Regions from separate parts of the Bradyrhizobium sp. CCGUVB23 genome, predicted to be linked through region 2. Evidence: riboswitches for the same ligand, from Rfam matches in the RefSeq annotation. Region 2 holds a riboswitch; the other holds the start of a gene.
What was found. Region 2 has a riboswitch for ZMP and ZTP ahead of glyA (serine hydroxymethyltransferase). Riboswitches for the same ligand answer to the same signal wherever they lie in the genome.
Positions count from the first base shown of each region.

Region 1: linked by a shared signal. The riboswitch ahead of purH (bifunctional phosphoribosylaminoimidazolecarboxamide formyltransferase/IMP cyclohydrolase) and the one ahead of glyA (serine hydroxymethyltransferase) in region 2 are both predicted to bind ZMP and ZTP.

Region 1 is NZ_JANADQ010000001.1:3,804,041-3,819,379, reverse strand. Features, by position in the region: gene ggt (gamma-glutamyltransferase) at 1-336, opposite strand, end outside; gene NLN62_RS17425 (MFS transporter) at 452-1,840, shown strand; gene purH (bifunctional phosphoribosylaminoimidazolecarboxamide formyltransferase/IMP cyclohydrolase) at 1,885-3,477, opposite strand; ZMP/ZTP riboswitch at 3,514-3,595, opposite strand; gene NLN62_RS17415 (heparinase II/III family protein) at 3,655-5,373, opposite strand; gene NLN62_RS17410 (RsmB/NOP family class I SAM-dependent RNA methyltransferase) at 5,531-6,877, opposite strand; gene NLN62_RS17405 (DUF1674 domain-containing protein) at 7,072-7,272, shown strand; gene NLN62_RS17400 (thermonuclease family protein) at 7,323-7,916, shown strand; gene NLN62_RS17395 (L,D-transpeptidase) at 7,964-8,479, opposite strand; gene acs (acetate--CoA ligase) at 8,906-10,858, opposite strand; gene NLN62_RS17385 (DNA topoisomerase IB) at 11,251-12,420, shown strand; gene NLN62_RS17380 (SRPBCC domain-containing protein) at 12,427-12,885, opposite strand; gene NLN62_RS17375 (adenylate/guanylate cyclase domain-containing protein) at 13,000-14,082, shown strand; gene NLN62_RS17370 (EVE domain-containing protein) at 14,154-14,567, opposite strand; gene NLN62_RS17365 (NAD(P)H-dependent glycerol-3-phosphate dehydrogenase) at 14,570-15,339, opposite strand, start outside.
Region 2 is NZ_JANADQ010000001.1:401,410-416,748, reverse strand. Features, by position in the region: gene NLN62_RS01795 (TOMM precursor leader peptide-binding protein) at 81-2,327, opposite strand; gene NLN62_RS01790 (VOC family protein) at 3,218-4,087, shown strand; gene NLN62_RS01785 (hypothetical protein) at 4,181-4,327, opposite strand; gene NLN62_RS01780 (ABC transporter ATP-binding protein) at 4,505-5,293, opposite strand; gene NLN62_RS01775 (ABC transporter permease) at 5,287-6,225, opposite strand; gene NLN62_RS01770 (ABC transporter substrate-binding protein) at 6,327-7,457, opposite strand; gene NLN62_RS01765 (hypothetical protein) at 7,738-8,205, shown strand; ZMP/ZTP riboswitch at 8,674-8,759, shown strand; gene glyA (serine hydroxymethyltransferase) at 8,794-10,080, shown strand; gene NLN62_RS53125 (HGGxSTG domain-containing protein) at 10,319-10,555, opposite strand; gene NLN62_RS01750 (hypothetical protein) at 10,585-11,250, opposite strand; gene NLN62_RS01745 (branched-chain amino acid ABC transporter ATP-binding protein/permease) at 11,514-14,048, opposite strand; gene NLN62_RS01740 (branched-chain amino acid ABC transporter permease) at 14,045-14,920, opposite strand; gene NLN62_RS01735 (ABC transporter substrate-binding protein) at 15,007-15,339, opposite strand, start outside.

The DNA.
Region 1 (15,339 bases), 3.4 Mb from region 2:
CGCGACGTCTTCCTTGCGGTCGGCGGAATGGATCACCATGAAGCCGCCGCCGCCGATATTGCCCGCGCGCGGATAGGTCACGGCCATGGCGAAACCGGTCGCGACCGCGGCGTCCACCGCGTTGCCGCCGCTCCGCAGGATGTCTGCGCCGATCTGTGCGGAGATTCTCTCCTGCGCCACCACCATGCCGTGCTCGGCGGCGATGGCGTGAACGGTGCCGAGTGCGGGCGGTTCATAGATGCGGCGCGCATCCTGAGCGCGCGCTGGAAACAGGCTGATACCTAGAAGCGTGAGGGCAGCTACGACTTTTCGTCGTGTCAGGACAAACGACATCATCAAAATTTCGCCGTGTCTTGTTTCTGTCGTGTCTTGCCGTCACTCCACAGCCGTCACGGCAATGCTATACCGTTTGCGCCAAGAGAGGCAAAACTGTTCGTGATAAGGAATGCTGATGACGACGATCGCCTCTGACACCGATATGGCCGATAAGGAGCGGACCTATCCGCCGCGCGTTGCCGTTGTCAGTTGGATCTTCTTCGACTGGGCTGCGCAGCCCTATTTCACCCTGATCACGACGTTCGTCTTCGCGCCCTATTTCGCCACCAGCGTCGCGCCCGACCCTGCGACCGGACAGTCGCTGTGGGGATTTGCGATGGCGGCAGCCGGCATGGTCATCGCCCTGCTGTCGCCGGTGTTAGGCGCCGTTGCGGACGCCGCGGGCCGCCGCAAGCCCTGGATTGCTGCTTTCGGCGCCGTACTGGTGCTGGGCTCCTCGGCGCTCTGGATCGGCAAGCCCGGCGATCCCACCATCATCCCGCCGCTGCTTGCGGCCGTGGCACTCGCGAGCGTTGGCGCGGAGTTCGCGACAGTCTTCAACAATGCGATGATGCCGACACTTGTGCCGCCGGAGCGAATCGGCCGCCTCTCCGGCAATGGCTGGGCCACCGGCTATGTCGGCGGCATCATCAGCCTGATCATCGTGCTCGGCTTCCTCGCCGCGAACCCTGAGACGGGGCGCACGCTGCTTGGTTTCAAGCCGCTGTTCGGGCTCGATCCGGCCATGCATGAGGGCGATCGCATCACCGGACCGCTGACGGGACTCTGGTTCATCGTGTTCGTGACGCCGATGTTCCTGTTCACGCCGGACTATCCCGCCAAGCGGCCGGTGCGCGCGGCGCTGCGCGCAGGACTCGCGCAACTGAAGCAATCGCTCGGCGAACTGCCGCGGCAGAAATCGCTCGCGATCTTCCTGCTCGCGAACATGATCTACACCGACGGCCTGGTGTCGCTGTTCGCCTTCGGCGGCATTTATGCCGCCGGCACGTTCGGCTGGCACACGATCCAGATCGGCACCTTCGGCATCATCCTGGCGATCGCCGGTACGTTCGGCGCGTGGCTCGGCGGCAAGCTCGATGATCTCTTGGGACCGAAGCGCGTGATTGCCATCAGCATGCTGATCCTGCTGCTGTCGCTCGCCGCGATCCTGCTGGTCGACAAGGATTCGATCTTGTTCATCAGCGTCGCGCCGCCCGAGCCGGGCGGCGCCCTGTTCGCGGGCGCGGCCGAGCGTGCCTACCTTGTGCTGGGCTGCCTGATCGGCGCCGCTGGCGGCCCGCTCCAGGCCGCCTCGCGCACGCTCCTCATTCGGCTGGCGCCAAAGGACCGCATCGCGCAGTATTTCGGCCTGTTCGCGCTCACCGGAAAGGTGACGTCCTTCATCGGCCCGCTGCTGATCGGCGCAATCACGGCCGGGACCGCGAGCCAAAAAGCCGGCATGGGCGTGCTGGTGGCGTTCTTTGCCGCCGGGCTCGCGCTGTTGACGCGGGTGAGGGAGCCATGATTTCTGCAGTCGTCCCGGCGAAGGCCGGGACGACTCGTGGAGAGTTAATGCCGGAAGTGCCGCGTCCCTGTGAACACCATGGCGATGCCGTGCTCGTCTGCGGCCTTGATCACCTCGTCGTCGCGCATCGAACCGCCGGGCTGCACCACGGCAGTGGCGCCGGCCTCGATGCAGGCGAGCATGCCGTCGGCGAACGGGAAGAATGCATCAGAGGCCACGACCGATCCCTTGGTGAGAGGCTCGGCGAGCTTCAGCTCGTTCGCCGCATCTTGCGCCTTGCGTGCCGCGATCCGCGCTGAATCCACCCGGCTCATCTGGCCCGCGCCGATGCCGACGGTGGCGAGATCCTTGGCGTAGATGATGGTGTTGGACTTGACGTGCTTTGCCACGCGGAAGGCGAACTTCAGGTCGCGCATCTCGGCGTCGGCCGGCGCACGTTTCGTCACCACCTTGAACGTCATGTCGTCGACCACGGCGTTGTCGCGGCTCTGTACGAGCAAGCCGCCGGCAACGGTCTTGGCGGTGAGACCCGCCGAACGCGGGTCGGGCAGGCCGCCGGCGAGCAGCAGGCGCAGATTCTTGCGCGCGCCGATGATGGCGATCGCTTCCTCGCTGGCATCGGGTGCGATGATCACCTCGGTGAAGATCTTTGTGATCTCGCGCGCGGTGTCGGCATCGAGCGCGCGGTTCATCGCGATGATGCCGCCAAAGGCGGAGGTCGAGTCGCAGGCCAGCGCCCGGCGATAGGCGGTGACGAGATCAGAGCCTTCCGCGACGCCGCAGGGGTTGGCGTGCTTGACGATGACGCAGGCCGCGGTGCGCTTGGCATCGAACTCGCCGATACACTCATAGGCCGCGTCGGTGTCGTTGATGTTGTTGTAGGAGAGCTCCTTGCCCTGCAGCTGCCGCGCGGTCGAGACGCCCGGCCGCTTGTCGGGCGTCGCATAGAACGCCGCGGTCTGGTGCGGGTTCTCGCCATAGCGCAGGGCCTGGATCAGCTTGCCGCCGAAGGCGCGGTAGTCGGGCGCATCGATCTCGAGCTGCCGGTTGAACCAGTTGGAGATCGCGGCATCATAGGCGCCGGTGCGCGCATAGGCCTTTGCGGCGAGGCGCCGGCGCAGCTTCAACGTGGTCGCACCGTTGTGGGCGGCGAGCTCGTCGAGCACGGCCTGGTAATCCTGCGCCTCGACGACCACGGCGACGTCGTCATTGTTCTTTGCGGCGGCGCGGATCATCGCGGGACCGCCGATGTCGATGTTCTCGATGCACTCTTCGAACCCCGCGCCTTTGTCGACGGTTGCCTCGAACGGATAGAGATTGACGACGAGCAGATCGATCGGCGCGATGCCGTGCGTCTTCATCGCGTCCGCATGTTCCTTGTTGTCGCGGATCGCGAGCAGGCCGCCATGCACCTTCGGATGCAGCGTCTTGACGCGGCCGTCCATCATCTCGGGAAAGCCGGTCAGCTCGGAGACGTCCTTCACCTTGAGGCCGGCGCTCGCAATCGCCTTGGCGGTGCCGCCGGTCGACACCAGCTCGACGCCATGGGCGGCAAGCGCCCTGGCGAACTCGATCAGACCGGTTTTGTCGGAAACGGAAAGCAGGGCGCGGGTAACGCGGCGGGGATGGTCAGTCATCGCATCAGTCATGGGCAAGATCCTCTGTGTCGGGAGTACCTATGCCCAGGCGCGCGGCAGATAAATCCCGCGCTTCCCGATGGTGCTCCATCCAAGGTCGCCAGTCGCGCGAGCGGGTGCTCGGTACCAGCTTTCGGTGCTCTTCACAACGGCTAGATAGGCGTGGGCCGCGCGCGTTTACAGCGGAAGTTCCGGCTCGCGCCGGGCGTTGCGGCGGGCATTGGTGACTTGGGGCGAAGCCGTGGAGCGGACAAAGCTCCAGCGGATCGAGGGGGCCTGGCGCGCGTCCTGCCGGATCACGATCTGCGCGGTGCGGCGCGGGCCGTCATTGCCGGCCAGGAACACGCTGTCCTCGAGATCGACCTTGTCGTCCAGTGCTTCAAAGGTCCAGACCTCGCGGTTCGGCAGCACGAGCATCACGCCGCGGGCATCCGACAGCCGGCTCGCCTTCACCGCCGGATGCAAATGGAAGCGCAGCGCGAAATCGGTACCCGCGCCCTTCAGGCGTCCGCCCTGCGGCGGCGACAGCGTGTCCTCGCCGTCGAGCCGCGTGCCGTCATTGGCGACCATCACCACGCGCCGGTGGATCACACCGAACTTGGCGAGATAGCCGTCATGCGACGTCGTCAGCAGCGTGCCGTTCTGCACGACCTCGCGATAATTCTCGACCATGGCCGGCCCGCTGGTCACAGGCGCGCCGTGCAGCAGCTTCTTCATCGCCGACAATCCGACGAACTGGCATGATGATGTTTCGTGATAGGTGAGCGTCGAATGCGCCGCGGTGCCGCGCGCGAATGGCCGCCAATTGTCGCGTCCCGTCGTCGGCATGCCGCAATTGGTCACGATGCGGCTCGTGCCCGAGGACAATTCGAACGACAGGCAGCCGGCATGGGCGTCGTGGCTGACATTGGCCGGCGGCGGGGCACCGGTATCCATGATCAGCGTCAACGCTCCGGCATCGAGGCGCTGGAAGCCGGTATGCGGCATGGTCGCCATCGGCGCGCCGTGGGTGTCGTCATAGGCGAGCAGCGTGGCGAGCAGATCCGACGACGTCGCGCTCATGCCGTTGAACAGCGCAAAGTTGCCGTCGCCGTGCCGGAAGAAACGCAGCATGGGCATCATGCGGTCGATCGCGTTCAGCAGCGCCGGCGGTGGCGCGATGTTGCGCGCCGCGAAGGTCTGCCGCAGCGGCAGCAAATCGATCAGGAGCTCGATCAACGCGCCGGGATTGCGGCAGACGTGTCCGCCGTCGGGGAGGATCTGCCGCTGTAATTCATCGGATAGCTTGCGCGACGCGCTGCGGATGTGGCGCGCCTGGTTGGCAAGGCACAACGAGGCGTAGCAGAGCGCGATCAACACTTGCAGCCGCGGCACCCCGTCCGGGATGTCGACCATGGTGAAACGCAGATAGCGGATCTCGCGCGCCAGCGCCCGCAGGTAACGGCGATAGAATTTGTTGTCGGTGTCACCAAGCACCAGCGGCGCCTGCGACAGCAGCGAGATCACACGCCGCGCCAGCACGTCGGCGCGGCGGGCCACGGCGCGTCGCTTGTTGGCGGGATTGGAGATCCAGTCCTCGATCAGCGCGCGGGCGTTGGCCCGCGTCAGCGCGGTGTCGGCAGCGCGCAAGTGACGCAGCCAACCGAAGCCGCGCAGGGCGACCTCCCAGTCTTCCGACGGCGGCTCGAGATCGAAGATCGAGCGGCCGTGGCAATTGACGATCTTGCCGGCGAACACGAAGCGCCCGGCATAGATCTCGGCCGCGCGCGTGGCGTCTGCGGTGCGCAGGTCGTGCGGCGCGATGATCAGCCGGTCGGTGCGGCCTGGCCAGAGCCGCGACACCGCCACGGAACCGCCGCTCGCGCGCGCAAGCATGTTCCGCGCGAAGCGGTTCATGACCAGCGTCGAGATGCGTCTGCGTTGAGCGACCGACACGCCTTGCCTTGAAGGGGGAGAGGATTCCTGACGAATCCTTTTAATCCCAAAATCCGCCGGCTGACACCACCTTGAAAGGTGGCGAATCAGCATCAGTGGCGCAAAATCCGGTGCAAAATCAGGATTTAACGAGCCGGGCAGCGAAGAATCCGTCGAGCCCGCCGAGCCTTGGGTCGGCGTTTGGCAGGTGGCTCGGCAGGGTGCGCAGGTCGCCCTCAGTGGTAATGATCTCACTGAGCCCAAAGACCTCGGACGGCTGGATCGGCACGCGGCGCAGCGCCGGCTCGGCGGCCAGCAGCGCGGCGATCGCGTGCTCGCCTTCCTCGGGCTCCAGCGAGCAGGTGCAATAGACCAGCGTTCCACCGGGCTTGAGCAATGAGACGGATTTCAGCAGCAGGCGCTGCTGAAGCGCCGTGAGCGCCGCGATATCCGACTCCTGGCGCAGCCAGGCCACATCGGGATGGCGGCGGATCGTGCCGGTCGAGGTGCAGGGCGCATCGATCAGGATGCCGTCAAAGCCGTGCTGCGGTCCGGCCCATTCCACGGCGTCGGCGACGACGGTTTCGGCCTGTAGCGACAATCGGGCGAGATTTTCGCGCAGCCGTGCCACGCGCGCCGGCGAACGGTCTACCGCGACGACGTTCGCGCCGGCGAGCACCAGTTGGGCCGTCTTGCCGCCGGGAGCGGCGCAGAGATCGGCGACGGATTTGCCGGCGATATCGCCGAACAGCCGGGCCGGCAATGCGGCTGCGGCGTCCTGGACCCACCATTGGCCTTCGCTGAAGCCGGGCAGCATGGTCACCGAGCCGTGCAGCAGCGTGCGCACGGTTCCGGTCGGCAGCACCTCGCCATGCAGGCGGCTCGCCCATTGCGCGGCATCCGACTTCATCGTCAGATCGAGCGACGGCTCGTGGCCGAGCGCAAGCGCCATCTCGCGCGCGGTGGCCTCGCCATATTGCGCGCTCCAGCGCGCTAGCAGCCAGGGCGGTAGATCGAGCGATTGCGTCGCGACTTCCTCCACCAGCGCCTTGCCCTCGCGCGCACAGCGGCGCAGCACGGCGTTGACGAGGCCGGCATAGCGCGCGGCTCGGCGATCGGATTGCACCAGGCGGACCGAGAGATCGACGGCCGCGTGATCGGGAACATCCATCCAGAGAATTTGCGCAGCGCCGATCAGGAGCGCGCTTTGCGCGCGCGGCGCCTCGCCGGGGATGCCCTTGTCGAGCAGACGCGACAGCACGTGGCCGAGCGTGCCGAGCCGACGCAGGACGGTTGCCACCATACGCCGCATCAGCGCGCGGTCGCGATCGGCGAGCGTCTTCAGCCCGGGATGGGCGCCGCCACCGTCGAGCTGGTCGTCCAGCGTACGGTGCTTATGCAGGACACCGTCGACGATGTCGGCGGCGATCCGCCGCGCCGCAAGACCAGGCACTTCGGAGGGTGGAGCAAAACGTTGAGATGGCATGCGGTGGTAAGGTTCTGAGCGAGCGGCAGTTCCGCCGGTATGGGCGCATGCCTGAAGAAGCGCATCTGTGGCACGCGAATATGCCAAATGTAAGAATCGGCTCTGGTTTTTTCAGCCCTGCATGTCGATCTCTGCCCTATGCGCGGCGTTTTTTCCGATCGCGCGCGGCGCGTCCCTGGGCTAGGAAGCCAGAGATGAACGACACTCCGTCCAGCCCTCCCCAGCGCAAGCCGCTGACGCCGGCCGCGCAGCGCGCGCTGGCGGAAGCCGAGGCACGCCGGCAGGCCGCCGCGGCCAATGCCGAAGCCGCACCAAAAGAATTGCAGGGGCCGAAGGGTCCCGAGCCCACGCGCTATGGCGACTGGGAGCGCAAGGGCATCGCCTCGGATTTCTGAGACCGGGTGGTCTCTTGCAGGCTCGCCCGACTCAGCCCTAGCGTCGGCTGATGTCTCCCCGCGACCGAATCAATCCGTATCGGCCCTCGTTCAGTGGCGCACCGTTTGGCCGCCGCTTCGCGGGCTTGCTGCCGTGGATGTTCGTGGTCGTTGTCATAACCGCGGTCGTGCTCATCTACCGGCATGGCACCAACTGGCCCGTGCCGCATGCCGGTGACGAACGGGCGCAGGACGCCGAGATCATCCTGCAGCAGGCAGGCAATCCCGACATTCGCCAGTCGGTCGACGTCATCCGCACCATCGACGGCGACACATTTCTCGCACGCGTGCATCAGCGCGACGGGCGGGATCTCGTCGCACGGGTTCGCCTGCGCGGCATCGATGCGCCCGAAATGAAGGCGTCCTGTCGGGAAGAGTTGGACAAGGCCGAAGCTGCCACCGATGCGCTACGCCATCTGCTCGGCCAGGGCGGCATTGTGATCTACAATCTTGGCCCAGAGAAATACGGGCGCATTCTCGCCGATGTTGCCACCAAGCGCACGCCCAACGTCTCGGCCGCGCTGCTCGCGGGCGGTTATGCGCGCAGCTACAATGGCGGTCATCGCGAGGGCTGGTGCGCGCGCAGCTGGCGCTTCTGGCAATGAAAAAAGCCGCGTCAAGACGCGGCTTTTCGTCTTGAATCGGTTGGTTCTCAGCGCGTGACGACCACCGTCGTACCGACGGAGACGCGGCTGTAGAGATCGCTGATGTCGTCGTTGAGCATGCGGATGCAGCCATAGGAGACGAAGCCGCCGACCGAGCCCGGTACGTTGGTGCCGTGGATGGCGTATTCACCGCCGGCCAGCGTCATCGCCGCGACGCCCATCGGATTGCGCGGCGAGCCGCCCGGGATCACGTCGGGCATGTTCGGCTTGTCACGCTTCACTTCGGCCGGAGGCGACCATGCCGGGTTGCGGTACTTGCCGTCGATGCGGGTGGTGCCGGCCCACTGCTTGCCGGACTTGCCGACGCCGACCGGGTAGCGCATGGCGTGCTCGCCATCGAGGATGAGATAGAGCCGGCGCTCGTTGGTTTTGACCACGATGGTGCCCGGCGAATATTCGCCACCGTGCAGCCCCACCATTTCCGGCCGTGCCTCGGCCGCCGTCGACATCAATATCCCTGCCCCGATGGTGGCGGCGAGCGCCACCGCAATCCTCATCGACATCACTTGCTTCCTTATCCGTTGCCCCGAACGGGTCGTCCAAAAAATGCACGCAAAACCCGGAAATCGCCCGCTCGCCCACGCATTCTTAACCGCGCGCGTTAACCGGATGGTTTCCACGCGCCGCGCCTTGGGCCCAGCCAGCACGGGGAACAAAGGAAAAGTTCGAATTAAAGTAAATGACCGGAAAACAACACTCGGCGGGAAACATACGGCCGCGCCGGCGCGCGCCCTGACAAGTGCGTGAGGGTGTTGGGTTTTGCCGGAATCAAATGGCTTCGGACTGGAAGCAGTCGCGTGTCCCGGACGCGGCGCGGCATGGAATGACGCGACGCAGAGCCGGGACCCAGTGTTGGGGATGGATAGGCCCCGGCTCTGCAGCGCACCGCTGAAGAAGCGCTGCGCTGCGTCCGGGGCACGAGAGCGTTCTTACGCCGAGGTCTGCTTCTTGTTCTGGCGGTTCTTGACGAGGTCGTCGACCACGGCCGGATCGGCGAGCGTCGAGGTGTCGCCGAGGCTGCCCGGCTCGTCCTCGGCGATCTTGCGCAGGATGCGGCGCATGATCTTGCCGGACCGCGTCTTGGGCAGGCCGGGCGCGAACTGGATCTGGTCGGGTGAGGCGATCGGGCCGATCTCCTTGCGCACCCAGGTCACGAGCTCTTTGCGCAGGTCCTCGGTCGGCTCGACGCCGGCCATCAGGGTGACATAGGCGTAGATGCCCTGGCCCTTGATGTCGTGCGGGAAGCCGACCACGGCGGCCTCCGAGACCTTCTCATGCGCCACCAAGGCGCTCTCGACCTCGGCGGTGCCCATGCGGTGGCCGGAGACGTTGATGACGTCGTCGACGCGGCCGGTGATCCAGTAATAGCCGTCGGCATCGCGCCGGCAGCCGTCGCCGGTAAAGTACTTGCCCTTGTAGGTCGAGAAGTAGGTCTGCTCGAAGCGGGCGTGATCGCCATAGACCGTGCGCATCATGCCCGGCCAGGAGCGGGTGAGGCAGAGATTGCCTGATGTCTCGCCGTCCAGCACCTTGCCGTCGGCATCGACGATCTCCGGCACCACGCCGAAGAACGGCAGCGTCGCCGAGCCTGGCTTCAGCCTGGTTGCGCCGGGCAGCGGCGTGATCAGGATGCCGCCGGTCTCGGTCTGCCACCAGGTGTCGACGATCGGGCAGCGGTCGTCGCCGATGACGCGGTGATACCACTCCCACGCTTCCGGATTGATCGGCTCGCCGACCGAGCCGAGCAGGCGCAGCGAGGCGCGCGAGGCCTTCTTCACCGGCTCGTCGCCGCCCTGCATCAGGGCGCGGATCGCGGTCGGCGCGGTGTAGAAGATGTTGACCTTGTGCTTGTCGATGACGTTCCAGAACCTGGAATTATCGGGGTAGTTCGGCACGCCTTCGAACATCAGCGTGGTCGCGCCGTTGCACAGCGGTCCGTACAGAATGTAGCTGTGGCCGGTGACCCAGCCGACGTCCGCGGTGCACCAGTAGACGTCACCGTCGTGATAGTCGAACACGTATTGGTGCGTCATCGCGGCATAGACGAGATAGCCGCCCGAGGTATGCAGCACGCCCTTCGGCGTGCCGGTCGAGCCCGAGGTGTAGAGGATGAACAGCGGATCCTCGGCATGCATGTGCTCGGCCGGGCAGTCCGTCGTCACCATCTTGGCCGCGTCGTGGTACCAGAGGTCACGCGACGGGGACATGTCGACCTTGCCGCCGGTGCGCTTGACGACGACGACCCAGTCGACGCCTTCGGTCTTGGCGAGCGCCGCATCGACATTGGCCTTCAGCGGCACCTTCCTGCCGCCGCGCAGGCCTTCATCGGCGGTGATGATCACCTTGGATTTGCAGTCGCTGATGCGCTGGGCGAGGCTGTCGGGCGAGAAGCCGGCGAACACCACCGAGTGGATCGCGCCGATCCGCGCGCAGGCCAGCATCGCGTAGGCGGCCTCGGGGATCATCGGCAGGTAGATGGTGACGCGGTCGCCTTTCTTGACATTGCGGGTGCGCAGGATGTTGGCCATCCGGCAGACCTCGTCGTGCAGCTCCTTGTAGGTGATGTGCTTCGACTGCGAGGGATCGTCGCCCTCCCAGATGATCGCGGTCTGGTTGGCGCGCTTGGCGAGGTGCCGGTCGATGCAGTTCCAGGCGACGTTGAGGACGCCGTCCTCGAACCATTTGATGGAGACGTTGCCGGGTGCGAACGAGACGTTCTCGATTCTGGTCGGCGCCTTCATCCAGTCGACGCGCTTGGCCTGCTCGGCCCAAAAGCCGTTCGGGTCCGAGATCGAGCGGGCGTACATGTCCTTGTACTTGGCCTGGTTGACCCAGGCGCGCTTCGCCCACTCTGCCGGCACGTCGTAGATCTTCTCGGACATGTTTTCCTCCACAAGCGGCAAGCTCAACGCCACGCCTACATCATTTGAATGATTATGCGTCGGGCTAACGGCGCCCGACAAGGAGGACAAGCTGGACCTTCGGCGGGCATCCGGCCATGCGAAAGATCAAGGTCAGTGAGGGTGCCTGTCGCAAGTCTGAAAACAACCGGCGCGAGGGCTATTCCGCTCTTTACCGAACCTTGCGGAAGCGGCAACGCAGACCCTCCATGCACCGGAAAGAGGTATCTGGCAACCGTTCGTCACTGATTCGGGACTCGCAATGCCGTTCGGAACCTCCTAAATGGCCTGACCGGGGGTCCAGCGAGACCCAACGGAACAAAAATCAAAACAACAGCATTGTCCGACAACAGGCGGAGCTAAGGCGTAACACTATGATGGATCAGCAGAATTTCGGGACGATGCGGCCCGCTTCAGCCGATCCCGCCGCTATTGCGCTCGCCAAAGCACTCGGACAATGGCCCAAACCGACCGGTTTCAGGCGTCCCACCCCGAAAAAGACCTACGATACGGCCCCCGCGACCTCGGTCGAGGCGCTGGCTCGGGAATTGGGCCTGCGGCTTGGCGACCAGAACGAGCTGACCATCCGCCGCATCAAGCGCGGCAAGGGCTATTCCTTCGTCCGTCCCAACGGCGCCCATATCCGCGACGCCCGCACCATCCGCCGGCTGCACGCCATGGCGGTGCCGCCGGCCTATCGCGAGGTGCGCTACTCGGCCGATCCGAGCTCGCATCTCCAGGCGGTGGGTCGCGATGCCGCCGGGCGGTTGCAATATCGCTATCACGCCGACTGGGAAAAGGTCCGCGAGCAGCGCAAGGCGCATCGCCTGGAAAAGCTCGTCGGCGCGCTGCCGAAGATCCGGCGCAAGGTCTCGGCGTTCCTGTCGGGCGAGGAGCCGACGCGCGAGTTCGCGCTCTCGGCGGTGATCGAGCTGATCGCCCGTACCGCGATCCGTCCCGGCAATGAATCCTACGCCCGCCTCAACGGCACCCGCGGCGCCACCACGCTGCTGAAGTCCAACGTCACGCTGGAAGACGACTGCTTCGTGCTGACCTTCAAGGCCAAGGGCGGCAAGGCGGTGCGGAAGGAATGCGATGCGGCCAAGCTGGTTCGCGCCATTGGCATTCTGCAGGGTGTTCCAGGCAAGCGCATGTTCCAGTATCGCGATGCCTCCGGCACGGTGCGTTCGGTGAACACCACGCAGGTAAACGCGTTCCTGCGCGAGATCGCCGGCATCAAAATTTCGCTGAAGGATTTTCGCACGCTGATGGCCTCGGCCGTCGTCGTGGAATCGCTGTCGCGGATCACGCCGGCGACCAGCCAGCGCGGCCGCAAGCGACAGGTGCTGGACGCGATCCGCGCCGCTGCCGACAAGCTCTCCAACACGCCGGCGATCTGCCGCAGGAGCTACGTCCACGACACCATCGTCACCGCGTTCGAAGACGGCATCCTCGAGCGTTTTGCTGCGACGATGAAGGGGCAACGCTCGCAGGCCAGGCGCGAGCAGCTTCTGGCGCAGGTGGTGGCGACGGCCGCGGTGTAAGGCCCGCTACATCTTGCCCTGAGGCTTCATCACATCGGGTCCGGGATCACGGCCCCCGGCCACGAGGCTCAACCGGCCCAGATAATGGGCCCAGCCCTTGCTGTGGGCTTCGCATTGTTCTGCGGTCGGCAGGCCGCTGTGCGTCATGCGCAACAGCGTGCCGCCATCGCGTTCGATCAGATCGATTTCGATCAGGCTCGAGCCGGGCGGCACTTCCTGGCCGCCCTCCCAACCGAACGTGTAGGCGAGCCGGTGCACCGGCACGACCTCGCGAAACGCGCCGCGGGCGACGCCGCCGCGCTGACCAATACCCTTGAGCAGGTAAAGCCCGCCAGGCTGCGTCTCGAACGTTGCCTCCGAGCCCATCCAGTTCACGATTTTGTCGGGGTCGGCGAGATAAGCGAAGACAGTGGCGCGCGGGGCCGGGATATGGGTCTCGCGGCGGACTATGAATGGCTCAGTCATCGGCGTCGGTTCCCAGGTTGAACTAGGCAGATGGCGCCACTACAGCGCCTCTTCAAGGCCCGCCATCGACGATAGGCCGTGACAAAAATGGCGCGCAGACCGCATGATCGCGTCATGCAGTTATCCTCGACGCTCGCCTGGCTCGTCGATGCCGCCGCCGAGACCACGGGCGCCGACCGGTTGCTCGCGAATCTCGGCGCGCATCTGGTTGCGGATGGATTGCCGCTCATCGCGGGCAGCCTGACCCTGGACGTCCCGCATCCCTTGATCGCACAGCGAACCTGGCTGTGGCGCGCCGAGAGCGGCGAGGTCGTCGAAGCCCTCGGCTTTGCACCGGGGGCTGCCGCACTTGCACCACGCAACGATGCCGGCCGGCGCTGGCTGAGCGGACTCGCTGCCGGCATCGTCCACGAAGACGTGATCGGACGGCGCCAGGAAGGGCCGTTGCTCGGCTGGATCGGGCCGCGCCCGTTCACGCCGCGCGAGATCGACGATCTCCAGCAAGCCGCGCGCTTTGCTGCCGCGCCGCTCGCCGTGCTCGCCGTACGGGCCACGCTGGCGGCCGCGCTCGAAGCCTATCTCGGCCGGCGCAGCGCCGAGCGCGTGCTGGCCGCGCCGCTGCGCCGCGATCTCGGTGAAACCATCCAGGCTGCACTGCTCTATGCGGATCTGCGCGACTTCACGGCGCTGTCCGAAGGCAATCCGCCGGCCGCGGTCATCTCGGCGCTCGATGCCTGGTTCGATCGCATCGCGGGCGCGGTGCACGCCTTTGGCGGCGAGGTGCTGAAATTCATCGGCGATGGCGTGCTGGCGATCTTCCCAGTGGTTGATGGTTCGCCGCGTCGTGCCTGCGACGCCGCCTTGCGCGCGGCGACCGCGGCACGCGCCGGCATGGTTCATCTGGATGACGAACGGCGCCGTCAGGGATTGCCGTCGCTGTCGTTCGGCGCCGCGCTTCATCTCGGCGAGATGCTGTGGGGCAATATCGGCGCCGCCAATCGGCTGGATTTCACCGCGATCGGTTCGGCCGTCAACCTGGTGAGCCGGCTCGAGGGATTGTGTAAGCCGCTCGGCAAGACAGTTCTCGTGTCGGGTGCGCTGGCCGCCGAGACCGACACGCCATTGCTTTCGCTCGGGATGCATCGGCTGCGCGGCATCGCCGCGCCATGCGAAGTGTTCGCGCTGCCGGAAAGTTGATTGCCGTAAGGCGAAAGGAGAGGCGGGCACGCTTCGCTTTGCCCACCCTGCAACTCGAGCTACGGCAGCAACTACAACCCGCCCATCTTGCAGACGAGTTTCCATTCGTCCGCGGTCACCGCCTGCACCGAGAGGCGCGAATATTTCACCAGCGCCATGTCGGCGAGCTTCTTGTCGGCCTTGACCGCGGCCATCGTCACCGGCGTCTTCAATGGCTTGTCGGCCTTGATGTCGACGCAGACGAACTTGCCGGTCTTGTCGGTCGGATCGGGATAGGCCTCCTTGATGACTTCAGCGATGCCGACGATCTCCTTGCCCTCGTTGGAATGATAGAAGAACGCCTTGTCGCCCTTCTTCATGTTCACGAGATTCTGCCGCGCGGTGAAGTTGCGCACGCCGGTCCAGGCCTCGCCCTTGGCGCCCTTGGCGACCTGCTGGTCCCAGGACCAGACGGACGGTTCGGATTTCACCAGCCAGTACGCCATGTTCATTCCTCTGCCTTGAAGGGGCGCGTCAAAAGCCCTGAGATCGCGGCGTCGATCGTGCTCTTGCCGCTCAGGATCGCCGCCACCGCTTCTGATACCGGCATCTCGATGTTTTGCGAAGACGCGAGTTCGATCAGCACGGGTGCGGTGAACTCGCCTTCGGCGAGCTTGCCGGCCGGCGGCGTCTCGCCGCGCCCGAGTGCGAGCCCGAGCGCGAAATTGCGCGACTGCGGGCTTGAACAGCTCAGGATCAGGTCGCCGAGGCCGGACAGGCCTGCAAGCGTCTCGCTACGCGCGCCGAGCGCACGGCCGAAGCGGGCGAGTTCGGCAAAGCCGCGCGTGGTCAATGCGGCCTGCGCGGAAGCGCCGAGCCTGCGCCCGACCGCGATGCCGACCGCGATCGCCAGCACGTTCTTGGCGGCGCCGCCGATCTCGACGCCGCGCACATCGGTCGAGTGATAGGGGCGGAATGTCGGCGAGCCCAGCGCCTGCACCAGTGCGCTTGCGAGCTGATCGTCTGTCGCGGCCAGCGTCACCGCCGTCGGCAAGCCGCGCGCGACGTCGTCGGCGAAGCTCGGTCCCGACAGAATCGCAGGCAGCGCGAGCGGCGCGGCTTCCGCGATCACGTCAGTCATGAATTTATGGGTGCCGTGCTCGATGCCCTTGGCGCAGGCGACGACCGGAGTTGGCTTGGTCAGATGCGGCGCCAGCGTGTTGACCGCGCCGCGCAGATGCTGCGCGGGCGTCACGATCAGCAGCATGTCTGCGCGCG
Region 2 (15,339 bases):
CGACCGTTCACTCGGGCGGTGATGACTGGTGCGATCTTCCTGGCCGGCTTTTTCCGCAAGTTGCGCAACGATGCCAACCTTCAGGTGTGTGGAAGGAACGGAGTAAGTTCGCTTTCCAGTCGCGGGCGATCCAGCAATCGAAGCTTCACCGGAACGTCGTAAAGCCGGCCGGGCGCGAAGCGGCGATAGAAATGCCGCAAGCCCGGAACGAGCACCCTGACGACGGGGACCTCGACGTCGGGCCGCGTCTGGTCGAGCACGAGGAAATCGTATCCTGCGCCGGTCGCGATATCGATACAGGCATTGACCTGGTCGCTCGTATTGTCGTGAACCTTGAGGCTCGGTGCCGGCGGGACGATCGGATTGTCGCTGGGGATAAGAAACGGATAATCGTCCAGCCGCAGCGGCGTGACACCGTCAAGCGTCGGCTTCTCGCCACTTCCGCCGCCCATCATGCCAATTGACATGAACTGGGTCAGCTCGGTCAGGGAACGCAGCAGGGCTATGCGGCGATCGAAATGCGAGCCGGAGCCGAACTCGATATTTTCGTGTCCGTTCTGCATCCAGTGCATGATCGCCACGTAAGAAGGAATGCCGAGATCGCTGGTGATGTCGAGCACCCAAAGCCTGCGTCCCGCATCGGCAAACTGGGCTTGCAGATCCCGGACATAGGAATCGTCGAATTGAGTGAGGTCGACCTCGGCACGCTGCAGCCGGTTGTACCACCAGATAGCGTAGGCATCGCGCTCGACCAGTTCGAGGAAGCCCTGCACGATGGCTTCCTCGCGGGTGTTGCCGGCTGCGCATCCATTGGAATCCGTGTGGAAGCCGCCATAGAAGAAGTACAGCAAGCCGGTCGGAAGATATTTGAAACGCTTGTCGCGTAACGACCAGACCGGCGACCACTCGGTCCTGGTCGACGGATCGAGCGGCTCAGGAACGGGGTGTGAATCGTCCGGCTGCAGCGAATGCCTGTTTTGAAACTGCATGTCGCTGAAAAGCTGAACATCGTTGGGAAGAAGGGCCTGACCAGGAGCGAAATCGGTAAAGCGGCGCTTCGTCCTGATCTCGTCACCCTGGAAAATGCCTGAGTAGCGCTCGATCGCCTCCATCAGCGCGCTGGCTTCGCCCTGCTCGACTGTGGAGCCCTTGCCGAAGCTGCCGCCGCTCAGTCCCGACCTCAGCTCGTCGACGCTCAAGGCCGGCGCAGAGAAATTGTGGTGAGCGAAAAAATTGGTGTTCATCGGCAGATCGGCCTCGATCCGCTCGAGCCGCGAGACCACGCCGGTCAACGGACTTACATGTTTGCGGAAGCGCGCCACGGTGGCTCGAGACGTCACGGTGCGATATCCGCCGCTGGTCATGATGAGCTTTCGGCCCTCGGCAATCTCGATCGACGTCGCCGCCCGGCGCGGACTCTGCAGCCTCTTGCTGCCGCAGGTTGGACATTGCGGGCGACGCGAGACATAGTGCTTGGCGATGACCGCGCCAGTCAGGTCGAAGCTTGCAATGTGATCGCGCAGGTCGGTGCGAAAACCCGAGGCAATCGCTTTCGCGATCTCGACGGCAGCAAAGTGGACAGCGGTCTGTCCAACGGTGTCGTGGACCAGCGGCGATATGGCGACCGGCTCCGCCAGTCCGCGGTCGAGAAATCCCTTGATTTCCCGATTGCGTATCATGCGATCGAACAGGCAGGTCCAGCAGGCGCTCTCGCCCGGTTTGAAGAAGGGGCCTACCAGCGGAAATACGCCGGACGGTTGCACGAGGATCCAGGGCGTCCTGCCCGCTACGCGCTCGCGGTTCATCTCAGCCAACCGCCGGTCAAGATAGTCGTTCACCAGCGTGATCGTGAGCGCAGGCGAGCGCTTGGCCATTTGAACGCCGAGTTTGCTTAAGGCCGCGCTCAGATCCTTGGCGCCTTTGACGTCGATCGATTGTACCCGCACGGGGCAATCGCGCAGATTCTGTTCCGCGACCTCAGGAGGCAGGCCGAGGCTCGCCCAATAGCCGGCGACCGCGCCCGTGAATGCGGGCGATGCTGCCGTGGTGGCATAGCGGCGTTCGACCAGCCGCCCGATCGCTTCCTCGATCTTGTTCGTCGGAAAGCTTCTTGAAAGCTGGCGGATGATTTCCGAAACCGCTCTTCCGTTGCTTCCGATTGCAGCGGCCAGCGCACAATAGAGCTCGCCGTGCAGGAAGTACTTGCGATCCTCGGAATAGAGGCAGACCGCATCGGGAGGAAGTGCGTAGGCGGTGTAGTTCGGTGCGAACCGCAAGATGTCCTTGCGGGTCTGCCTCGCAACGCGGCTCTTGCGATTGGCTGTCATCGGGTCAGCACGCGGATCTTGTTGTCCATCATCTCAGATCGCCAGTGCGCAACGAGCCGTTTGCTCGCCCACAGGAAATCTTCGATTGATTTGGAACACACCCGCTCGTCCCCGGCAAGCCGCCCACCGCAATTACTGCGAGCGTTGCGACCAAAACGAGAAAGCGGCCGGGTCGCTTCCGAGCCCGGCCAACAAGAGGCTTGCCGATACACGATCGAACAGCGCGTCGCCTAGCACCAGCGGCAGCGGCCCCACGATGCACAGCAGCCCGCGCAGGATACTACGGCGCAACCTACCACGGCACATCCGGCACATCGACAACCGACGCCGCATCGGCAACCTCTGCAGCCGCAGCCTCTGCAACCACGGCAACCGCGACAACCGCCGCATCCGCGCCAAGCGACTTGTATGCGACTGCTAGCGTCTTCCTTGTCGAAGAGATGGAAGGTGGCGAGGCTGACGTCAGTCATTTCCTCTTCATCGAGGGTGATCGCATGCCCTGGTGAAAAGTGCGATCTCTGCTGAATGTCGCCTGTTGGTACGGCCGCTGCTGATGCGCTGCCGGCGAGCGAAAAAGTTAGTCCGGCGGCTCCCAACGCCGGCACGGCGGCCTTGGCTACGCGCTTCTTCTTCGACGCTTGCTTCACCCGCTGCATGGTCGCATCCTCCGAATGTTGCAGGAAGGATATCCACGGGATGAAAGTCTACGCCGAGCGGAGAGGGCAGGCAAGATTCACGAACATACCAAAATGCAGTAGCGCGCTCGTTCAGATTGTATTCATCTTCATGAACGGGGTCGCCTTTGATCCCTCGTCCCGCCTGCGCTGCGGGCTTCAGTGCGCGACTGATGCAGTGCCGCAATTGTCTCCTGCCTGAACGGAGAAACTGGCTTGGTCGATCAACCCGGACACTTCGCCTGGTACGAACTCATGACCACCGACGTCGCGGCAGCCCGCGCCTTCTATGGCAAGGTTGTCGGCTGGGACGTGAAGGACGCCTCGACGGCAGGATTCGCTTACACCGTGGTTGCCGCCGGCGACTCTCCGGTCGGCGGTCTCATGGAACTGCCGGAAGAGGGACGGCAATTGGGGGCGACACCGAGGTGGGTCGGCTACGTCTCCGTCGATGACATGGATACGAAGGCCGCGCAGATCCGCCGTCTTGGGGGCGCCATTCTGGTATCGCCGACCGACAGCAATATCGGCCGAATTGCAGTGGTCGCCGATCCGCAAGGAGCGACGTTTGCGCTGGTCACCGGACTGACATATGGCCAGCGGCAACCCGGCGGGTTGGACCAGCCTGGGCGCGTGGGCTGGCATGAGTTGCTGGCTGAAGACCGAAACAAGGTCTTTGACTTTTATGGCCAGCTCTTCGGCTGGCAGAAGGCCTACGGCGAAACCGATCCGGCAGACCTGTATGAATTGTTTTCGGCGGCCGGGCAGATGATCGGCGGGATGCTCACCAAGCTTCCGAGCGTATCGCAGCCGTGCTGGCTCTATTACTTCAATGTCGACGACATCGGCGCGGCGGCCCAGCGCGTCAATAGTGGTGGAGGCCGGATTCTCCAGGGTCCGATCGAATTGCCTGATGGTTGCTGGATAGCGCGATGTGCCGATCCTCAAGGCGCCCTGTTTGCCCTGCAGGGTGCTCGCGGTCAAAAAGGCGCCGAGCGACCTTCCGCCTCGAAAGTCGGTTGGACCGCCAAATGGGGTGGCATTGCTTCGCAGGGCAGGATCGTGCTGCCCAGGCCGAAGCGCTAGGGGCACCTGCATGACGAAAGGGCGCCAAGTGCGTGACGACAAGTGCGTGACGACAGGTGCGTGATGGTGTGCTGAAGGCACCACGGGCTCGGCCTATGTTGCGACAAGATAGATCGTTATGACGATGGCCGCGGCTGCGACCAGCGCCGTGAACAGCATGCCATAGGGACGAGCCTGTCTGCCCTCTGTCGTCTCGGCGACGTCGGGCTGGGATGGTTCGGCTGGGCCTTCGCGTACCATGATCGCGTGTCCTTCACAGGGATGAACGACCGTGTGACGCCGGGCGCGCGCCTTCGTTCCTAACGAATTCGGAATAAGGAACTTCGCGTCAGTCTTGTTGGGAACACGAGTGTTGCCGATCGAGGAGACGACATAAGCGTGTTGCCGCCGAGACGGCAGGCCCACGCGACGCGACGGCTACCATGCCTCATCGAGGCCGAGATGCTCGAACACTTCGCGACGAAGCTCAACGAAGTGCGGATCGCCCCGGTGGCGGGGATAGGGCTGGCTGTTGACTATTTCGGCTTTGATCCGTGCAGGTCGGTCGCTCAGCACGATGACGCGGCCGGCGAGCAAGAGCGCCTCCTCGACATCGTGCGTGACCAGCAGCGCCGTGAAGCTCGAGCGCTGCCAAAGTGATACAAGTTCCGCCTGCATCGCGATGCGAGTCAGCGAGTCGAGCTGGCCCAAAGGTTCGTCGAGAATGAGCAGCTTCGGGTCGTTGACAAGCGCACGCGCCAGAGCCGCGCGTTGCGCCATGCCGCCGGAAAGCTGGTGCGGGTAGGCATTGGCGAAGTTCGTGAGCCCCACCAGGCGCAAGGCGTTTTCGACACGTCCGCGATGGGTGCGCAGCAACCCACGGGCTTCCAGGCCGAGCGCAACGTTGCTCCACACCGTCCGCCATGGATAAAGCGTGGGGTCTTGAAAAACGACGACCCGCGACGGATCGGGTGCTTCGATCTCCCGTCCCTCCGTTAGCAGGGAGCCGGCCGTAGGAGTGTCGAGCCCCGCGACCAGCCGCAGCAAGGTCGATTTTCCGCACCCGCTCGGTCCCAGGAGAGCGACAAATTCGCCGCGGCCGACCTGCAGGCTGATGCGGTCCAATACCGGCAGGGGCTGGCCCTCGAGATCGAAGCGATGGCTCACCTCGCGGAGCGTCAGCGTCGATCCGCGGACCGCATGATCGCTTGCGGTCGCCGCTACCATCGCACCAGGCCCTTCTGCCAGGATAGCAGACGGTCCCGAAAGCGGAACAGCAGCGTAATCAGACCGGAGCACAAGAACGCCATGAGCAGCAGCGCGGCGTACATATTGGCATAGGCCGCCCAACCCTGCGCCCATTGCAGATACCAGCCGAGCCCTGCCTTCACGCCCAGCATTTCGGCTACGACAAGAACCGCAAACGAATTGCCAAGGCCCATGAACAGGCCAACGAAAACGTGCGGCATTGCCGCCGGAATGGCGACCTTGAGCACGAGGAAGCGCTGGGTTGCTCCCAATGTCCGCGCGATATCGTAATAGGAGCTCTTCACGCCGGCGACGCCCGACCAGGTGAGCACGGTAACCGGAAACCCGGTGGCGAGCGCAATCAGGAAAATGCTGGCGCTGAAGCTGGACGGGAAAACGAAAAATGCGAGCGGCAGCCAGGCCGTCGCGGGGAGTGGCCCGATGAACCGCAAGACTGGGTGGATCCAATAACCGGCGAGCCGCGACCAGCCGATCGCCACGCCGGTCACGAACCCCACTGCCGCACCGAGACAATAACCGGTCGCGAGCAGACGAGCTGAAGCGAAGATACCTTCAGCCAGCCGCCCCCAATCATCGATTGCGACTTCGACGATGGCCTGCGGCGGCGGAAAAAACGGCAGCGGCAGTAATCCGAGCTTTGCTGTGACGACCTCCCAAGCCGCCAAAAACAGCGCCAGCGCGAACAGCCACGGAAGAAGCCGCTGGAGACGCTGGAAAGCAACAAAACGAACGCCGGCAAGGGTCGCCAAGGCAAGGGCAAGCGCGAATGCGCCGCAGGCAATGGCGAAGGCGCCCGTGTAGGCCCAATCGCTTTCGAGCTTGTCCGGCCAGAACGCAGTGAGCGCGGCGACCATGGACCATGCGGCGGCCACCGACAGTCCGCCAATCAACGACCGGGTTGTTGAACTTTCAAAAAAGCCGAAACCCGATTTCTCTGATGGCGTCGGCACTTCATTGATGACCGAGCTCACTGCGGATATTCCCAATCGGCTCAGCTTAGAACGTCAAGGTAGATCCGGTCGGCGAACTTGGCCGGGTCGGTGCTTCGCTTGATGACGTTCACTGCCTTGAGTTCATCGGTGTAGAGCAGAAGTTGCTTCTTGAGCTCCGCCCCGACGGGATGATTGTGGTGAGTATGGCTGCGATACATCGCGGCGAGATCCTCTACGGATCCTCTCCCGCCGTAGCCTGAATAGATTGCCGCGGCATCGGCGGGATCGCTGGCAACTCGGTCTGCCGCCTCCAGTATCGATCGTGTCAGAGCAGCCGCCACCGGCATTTCGTTTCGGGTGAGGCTGCCACGTATCGCGAGAACGCAGCAGGTGCGATCGACGAATTCACCCGTCAGGTTCGTTGCGATCTCGTTGAGCTTGCCGTCCTTGAGCCACAGATAGGGTAGTGGATCGATCTCGGCCAGCGCCTGCACTTCGCCCTTGTCGACGGCAAGCGCGAGCAGATTGGCCGGGTACTGACGCCACTCTACCTCCTGGGCCGGATCGATGCCCTTCTTGGCGAGGTAGATCGAAAAGAAGTTCTTCGCAGGGCTCGCTTGATCGCTAATCGCGATAGCCTTGCCGCGCAGGGACTCCAGGCTGTCAATGTTGGCAGCCTTGGAGCCGAGGAGCCGGATGCAGCCGCCGTGCACACCAGCGGTGATCCGAACGTCGAAGCCTTGCTCCAGCGGCTTGAGCCAGCGCAGGGCCAATCCCAAACCGGCATCCGCCTTGCCAGTTGCAATCGACTCCAGCAACTGGTCGGTCGAACCGCCGAAATTGACGAAATCGACATCGAGGTTGTGTTTGGCGAAGATACCCCGTTCCTTTGCGACTGGCGCAGCGACCGTGCAGGCTGCGTTGGCGTTCCAGGCTAGCTTGAGTTGGCGGGGCGGGCCCTGCAGCTCTTCACCGTTCGCGGCGGCACGACAAATAAAGGGCTCGCCAGGAATATAATTCAGCGACCCAGTCCCTGATACCGTCAGCGCGCGAGCCGCTCCGAACATCCCAAATGGCGCCGCGGCGCCAAGGGTACAAACCAACGTCAGCACCGAGCGGCGGGAGAAAGCGTCCCGCTTCGTTTCGGACAGACCTTTCGTCAAGCTGTTGCCAATTTCGCGCTTTTCCATGTGTCGCTCCCAAACTCGCGTGTGAATGGAAAAAACCCATCGGAACCGGGTGGCGCTTTGCGGGGGCCTTAGCTCGCCTCTCTTTGGTTGGGCATCATCCGAGCCCGTCTGCTACATAGCTATGAAGAGGTTCACATTAACGCAAAAAAATGCAGGGAGATAGCTGCGCGGCGATTGAGGCTCTCGTCAATCGTGTTGACCTACTCGCGGCAGCGTCCGTCGCATTTGATAGCGATCGGCGCGCGATGCCTATCTAAAGCCGAGTCCAGCATGCTCTGGAATGGTCGGCTCGTCGCAGCAGAACGGAAGTGACTGGTTAGGCTTTGCGCCTTTAACCCATGTCGGCTTCCCGCTTCGCTTGCTTGATCGCGGGAATGCCATCAATGTTGCGCCGGGGGCGTCCTTGCAAGGAGGTCGCATGATCACCGCCGTTGTACGATACAAACTGCCACCGCAGATCGACTGCGCCGCGTGTCACGAGCACTTTCACAAGATCGCACCAAACTTCCGCGAAGTGACAGGGCTGATCAGCAAGCACTTCATCTGGTCCGAAAGCGGCTGGGCCGGTGGCGTGTACCAGTGGGAGCGCATCGAGGACGCCAAGGCATTCTACACCGGGCCCTGGCTCGAGGGCATCATCCAGCGCTACGGCATGAAGCCGCAGATCGATCTATACGAGGTCTTTGCGGTGACCGACAACGCGCGCGGCAAGATTGAGCTGTTCAAGGAGACCGTTGCCTCCAAATGACTCCGAGCAGATCTCGCAGCAAGTGCTGGCGGCTCAACATGTCGGCTAGTGAGGATAGACCGGCGCGAAACGCGACCGAGAATTATTTCCGCGAGCTGGGAGCGAAGCTACTCAGCGGCGCTTCTGATCCGCAGCGGCTCGTTGCGCTTTGCGCAAGCAACGCGCTTGATATGGACATAGCAGCATTCCCACCCTCATCCAACGATTCGGAGTTCGCTTTTCCGGGAACGCCGCTGCCGGAGCCGCATTGAACTTTGCTTGTTGTGAGGTCGCGTGACGACTTCCGGGATTGGCTCAGAGCCGAAGGACGCATAAGCCGTTGCCACGCCCGTTGTCCGCAGCGGACCGGACATCGGTCCTCGGAATTTGGGTCTCAACGTCTGAGCGTCGAAATATCAGCTATGAACCCTTGCGGGCTCTCCAAGGATTGATTAGCCTTCTGCTCGCGATGAGCCTTGAAGGCTCATTCGTCCCTCGCGCGACTGGCGAGCTTACGTGGAATTGACCACGGTGAAGCGCGAAGGGTTCTAACGCCGTTCGCCTGGGCACCTTTCAGCTGACCATTCAGCGTCTTAAGGAGCCCGGACCATGCCCTCATTCCGCAACGAACTCCACCTCTATGATTCTGAAGTTGCCCTTGCTCTCGAAGGCGAGGAGCGCCGTCAACAAGACGGCGTTGAGCTGATTCCTTCCGAGAACTACACCTATCCGGAGGTTCTCGAGCTGCTTGGATCAGTCTTCACCAACAAATATTCCGAGGGATATCCGGGGCGCCGGTATTATGGAGGGCAAGAATTTACTGATCAGATAGAGAACCTTGCTCGACAGCGAGCCTGCGCGCTTTTCCGCGCCGAGCATGCCAACGTCCAGCCTCTGTCGGGGTCGCCAATGAACCAGGCCGTGTATCTGGGCCTGTTGAAGCCTGGAGATACGATATTGGCAATGGACCTCTCACACGGCGGTCATCTCACGCATGGCGCGCCCGTGTCCCACATGGGGCGGCTGTTCAACTTCGCTCGCTACAAGACGCACCCTTCAAAGGGCGGCGCCATTGACTTCGATGAGCTCCGCGCAACAGCCCGGCGCGCCCGCCCGAAGTTGGTGCTGTGCGGCTACAGCTCCTATCCGCGCGACCTGGATTACGCCTCCTTCAAGAGCATCGCCGATGAAGTGGGTGCACTTACCATGGCCGACGTGAGCCATTACGGCGGCTTGATCGCCGGCAACGTTCTGCGTAATCCGCTCGATGCGGGTTTCGACATCATGACGACGACCTCACACAAGACACTTCGCGGGCCGCGCGGGGGAATCATTCTTTGTCGTCGGGAGTTTGCCGGAAAGATCGACGCGTCTGTGTTCCCCGGACTGCAAGGAGGTCCGCACATGAACGTCGTGGCCGCAACCGCCGTAACGCTGAAGAAGGCAACAACGTCCGACTATCAGGCCTACGCACGGCTGGTCATGCGCAATGCGAAGGTTCTTGCCGAAGCGCTGATGGAGCGCGGTATGAAGTTGATTACAGGCGGGACTGACAATCACATGATGGTCGTGGATACGGTGACGAGCGCAGGGTTGGACGGCGGTGCGGCCGAAGACATTCTCGACGCCGTCGGAGTGACCGCAAACAAACAGATCATTCCCGATGATCCGCGTCCGCCGCTCAAACCAAGCGGCATTCGCCTCGGTACGCCGGCAGCGACCACGCGTGGCATGGGTGAGCCCGAAATGCGGCTTATCGCCGAACTCATCGCAGAGTCTCTCAGGTCGAAGGGCGATGCGGCAGTGGTAAGACGGCTCAGAGCGAAGAGCGTCGAGATGTGCCGCGCGTTCCCTGTCCCGGGGATCGCGCTGCCGTCCAAGGTGGTGGGCCGATGAATAAGACCGTCGCTCCCGCGTAGGGCCGCGACCTCAAGGGCCTCATGCACGAGGAAAGGGCCGATCGCTTGAAGCGATCGGCCAGTCTAGGGAGGAAACGCCCGTCGGGCGGCAAGGCGAGCTAACGCTCAACCCGTCACCTAACGTAGTCTGCTCAACGGAGACAGCCTATGAACTAGGTCACACAAGAAAGGGTGATCGACTTGACGCGAGGCAGCCCGAGTTGAAGGAGGCGGCATCACGTGAGTTCCCTAAGCAGTCTCCGCGCCTCATCCAACAAGTCCCGAACTTGCTTTTTCTCGGCGATGCCCTTCTTCGTGAACAGCCCATGCTTCCGCGCATTCCTGTTTCCCCTCGGCGCGCCCGATCCCGCCGCGCCGCCGTGCATGCGGCAACGCAGCTTGCCGTGCACCGCCGGCGCACGGCAGGACCGGTCGCTGCGCGTTCTGGCGCCGCAACGCGGGCTCGCCAGCATCGCGCTCGTACTGCGGGCGTGACCGCCGCTCATGCAGTCGCGTCTTGCCTTGCGGCGACGTGCTCCCGTTCGCCGACAATTGGCATCGGGACCGTCCGCGCCTCCGCCAGCGCGGCAACGGCGCCCGACCGCGACACGATCATGTGCGCGTGCTGGGTGACGTTGCCGACGATGGCCTTGCCGCCGTCCTGCACCGACAGGTTTTGCACGGTGATGGCCGGCTCGCCGTTGTGCCGGTAACGGTTGAGCGCCTCGATCTGGGCCGGAAAAATGCGCACGAGCTTGCCGAGCGCACGGGCGGCGCTATCCTGGTTCTGGATGTCGCCGGCGCGGGCGAGATGATGGGCACTTCGCATCGCGGTGACGTGCACGGCGACCATCTGCGCCGCCAGCATGGCCTCGATGGAGTCCCTGGGCTTGATGGCCTGCATCATCGAGATCATGAAGGCGAGATTCGCGTGGTCGAGCTTGTTGCCGTTCACGCTCGCCTTCACCAATTGCTTGAGGATGCCGTACATGGCGTCGCTGTCGGCGACCCCGAACGTTTCAGCCATCAGCCGTTCGCCTGCCTCCGGATCCGGATGGTCGATCGAAATGCCACGCTTGGAGATCTTGATGCGCGGGAATGCTGCGGTTTGGGGGTGGTCGGGCGCGGCGAGCGCTGCCGCCGTGTCGTGGTCTGAAGATGCCGTCATGTCGATGCTTCCTTTGGGTCCGCGCAGGCGCGTTGAGCGGATGCGCGCAGGGCCGATCGTCGCCCGCGGCCCGCCGGACCCGTTGCTGATGTCGATGAGGATGAGTAGCGCGCAAGGTATCGCGACGCGCCGTTGCCGCGCACCGCGTGGATCACTTCAGGGATTTGGCAATGATGGCATTATGCCGGTGATTTGCCCGACGTGTCAAATTATTTCGTAAAATCGTAAGTCGTCCAACCGGCTGCCTGCGCGTCTCCGCTGGCCTACAGCCACAGGATCTGCTTGCGGTAGCTGAGGTCAGTCAGCAGCGGCTTGGCCGGGCCCCGGTGGAACACCGTGCCGCGCTCCAGCGCGAAGACGCGGTCGGCGAGGGCGAGCACGAGGTCGAGATTGTGCTCGACGATCACGATCGACATGTGCCGCCGGAGCTGGTCGAACACTTTGAACAGCTCGAGCGTCACCGCCGGCGCAAGTCCCTCGAAGGGTTCGTCGAGCAGCAGCAGGCGGACATTGCCGGACATCGCACGGGCCACCGCCACCATCTGCTGCTCGCCGCCGGACAGATAGTCGGCCGCGACGTTCATGCGCTCCTTCAGCCGCGGGAAGGTGTGCAGGATCTGTGCCTCGTCCCACACCACGCCGTCGCTGCCGTCGGTCTTGCGGGCGAGGCGGCCGAGCGCGAGGTTCTCGCGCACGGTCATGCCGGCGAACAGGCCGCGGCCCTGCGGCACATAGCCGATGCCGCGGCGCGCGATGTCGGGCGCCGCCAGGCGCGCGATGTCCTCGCCACGATAGTCGATGCTGCCTGATGCCGCTGGGACCAAGCCGGCCAGCGTCTTCAGCAGCGTCGACTTGCCCGCGCCGTTGCGGCCCAGGAGCGCGACGATCTCGCCTTCGCGCACGTCGAGCGAGGCGTCGCTCAGGATGTGGCTCTTGCCGTAGAACGTGTTGACGCGCTCGAAGCGCAGGATCGGTTTCGTCTCGCTTGCGGCATCGTCGCTGCGCTGATGCGCGATGGCGGGAATGCCGGTGCCGGTGTAGATCTCCTGCACCCTGAGGTCTGCGCGCACCGCCTCGGGGCAGTCCGACATCAAGACTTCGCCCTGGTTCATCACCGTGACGACGGCTGAGAAGCCGAGCACGCGATCGATGTCGTGCTCGACGATCAGCACCGGGATGTTGGCGGCGATGTTCTTGACGAGGCTGGAGACGCGCTCGCGCTCGGCGGCGGCAAGCCCCGCGAGTGGCTCGTCGAGCAGCAGCACCTGTGGCTTCGAGCCGAGCGCGATGCCCAAATCAACAAGCCGCTGTCCGCCATAGGAGAGCTCGCCGCCCTCGATCTCCTCGATGCCTTCGAGCCCGAGGAATTTGATCAGCTCCGCCGTCTCGGCGTGGATGTCGTCGTACGCGTCGATGTCGTTCCAGATGTTGAAGCGCATCGGCCGTCGCGCCTGAAGCGAGAGCCTTAAATTCTCGTAGATGGTCAGGCCACGGAACAGGTTGGTAATCTGGAACGAGCGCGCCAGCCCCTGATGGCAGATCAGGTTCGACGGCACGCCTGCGACGTCGCGGCCGTTGAGGCGGATGCTGCCCTGATCCGGCGCGTAGAGGCCGGAGACCAGGTTGAACAGCGTGGTCTTGCCGGCGCCGTTCGGCCCGATCAGTGCGTGAATTTCGCCGGCCCCGACGGTGATGCTCGCATCGTGCACGGCGCGGATGCCGCCGAACTTCTTCGAGACGCCGCTCACCTCTAGCACCGTCCCGGTCAGCGCTTGCGGCCGCAGGAAGGCCGGCAGCTCCAGGCCGTCATAGATCTTGCGCCGGCTCATCGCGGCCGACTCTTCGCCGGGAGGGTGGACGCGACGCATGATCAAGGTGCCGATGCCGACGAGGCCGCCAGGCGAATACATCACGAAGGCGACGAAAGTGATGCCGAACCAGAACAGCCAGTCCGACGTCCAGATCGAGAACAGCTCGCGGAACAGGATGAAGAACAGCGCGCCTAACGCCGGGCCCAGCATGCTGCGCATTCCGCCGATCACGACCATCGCAAGCAGCTCGCCGGCGAACGGCACCGAGACGGCCTCGGCCGAGACGAGATAGTTCAGGAACGCGATCAGCGCGCCGGCAATGCCCGTGACGACTGCCGAGACCACGAAGACCGCGAGCTTGTAGCGTTCGACCGGGTAGCCCTGGAACGTCGCGCGCAGCTGGTTCTCGCGGATCGCGACCAGCACATGGCCGAAGGGCGAGCGCACCAGGCGCAACAGGACGTAGAGCACGACAAGGCCGATGACGGCGACGACGGCGTAATAGGCGAGCGAATTGTCGAGATCGAGCGGGCCGATGTGGCCGCGCTTCAGTCCGCCGAGGCCGTCTTCGCCGCCGGTGAGGCTCGTCCAGCGGAACGCGGTCGTATAGACTAGCGCTGCGAGCGCCAGCGTCAAAAGTGAGAAATAGACGCCGCGCCGGCGCAGGATCAACGCGCCGACCACCACTGAAGCCGCGGCGACGACGAGCGTCGAGAGCAGCAACGGCAGCCAGATCTCGCCGGGGAAGAAGCGAAGCTGGATCAACCCGGCCGCGTACGCACCGACGCCGAACCAGGTGCTGTGGCCGAAGGAGACGAGGCCGGTATAGCCGATGCAGAGGTTGAGCCCCATGGTGGCGATCGCAAGGGCGATCACCCAGGTGCCGGTGTTGAGCGACAGGCCGAGGGCCCTGAGCACGAACGGCAGTGCGATGACGGCTGCGGCGGCGACCAGCAGCGGCTTCAGCTTGTCGAAGGTGGATGTCATTCGAACTTCTCGATGCGTTCGCCGAGCAGGCCGCGCGGGCGCACCAGCAGCACCAGGAACATCAGGATGTAGATCGAGGCTTCGCCCGCGGCCGGCTGGAAATGAATCGCGATGCCGCGCACGACGCCGACGAGGAGGGCGGCGATGACGACGCCCCAAAAGCTGCCGAGGCCGCCGATCACGACGACGACGAAGGCGACCGTCATGATCTCGGCGCCCATCGCCGGATGCACGGTGGTGATCGGCGCGAAGAAGGCGCCGCCGAGCGCAGCCATGCCGACGCCGAGCATGACGATTGCGGTCATGTAGGGCTGAAGGCGGATGCCGAGGCTAGCGACCATGTCCGGCCGCTGGATGCCGGCGCGCACCACGCGTCCGAACGAGGTCTTGTGCAGGAGCAGCCAGATGCCGACGAGCACCACTGCCACCACCGCCAATATCAGCAGGCGATAGCGCGAGAACAGGAAATCACCGAGGATGACCGAGCCGCGAAAGCTTTGCGGAATCTCGGCCGACACTGGCGCCGCGCCCCAGATCATGCGGATCGCCTGCTCGGCGACCATCGCAAGGCCGAAGGTCACGAGAAGACTGAGGATCGGGTCGGACGCATAGAACCGGCGCAGGATGAAGCGCTCGAAGACGATGCCGAGCAGCGCGACGGCGAGCGGCGAGATCACCACCGACGCGCCGAAGCCGAGATGGTGCGTCAGCTCGACGAAGACATAGGCGCCGAGCGCATAGAAAGCGCCATGCGCGAGATTGACGATGCCGCCGACGGAGAAGATCAGCGATAGTCCGAGCGCGATGAGGAGGTAATAGCCGCCGAGCACGAGGCCATTCACCACCTGTTCCAGCAAGAACTCGAACTGCATGTTGCATCCATCGCCTTGGCAAAAGCGGCGCCGGCTCTCCGCCGTCGCCGCTGGTGCCAACTGACCATTTTGCGCTAGAGCGCGCGTCAGGCCTTCATTTCGCAGGGGTTCTGTTCCCTGGTCGGATAGATCTGTTCCAGCGGATCGTTCGCTGCCGGCACGGCATCGCCCAGCACAAGCATGTCCCACTGGTCCTTCATCTGTTCCTTCGGCTTCACCGTGAACGGATAGGCCTCCTGCACGAGCTGATGGTCCCAGGAGCGGAAATAGGCCTTGCGCGCCTTGCCGATGTCGAACTGCGACTGTTTCTCGAAATAGGAGATCAGCTCGCCGCTGTCGGTCGATTTCGTCGTGTTGATCGCCTCCGCGAGCAGTTTCAGCGTGACGTAGTCGATCCAGGCGTGGTTCTCCGGCGGCTT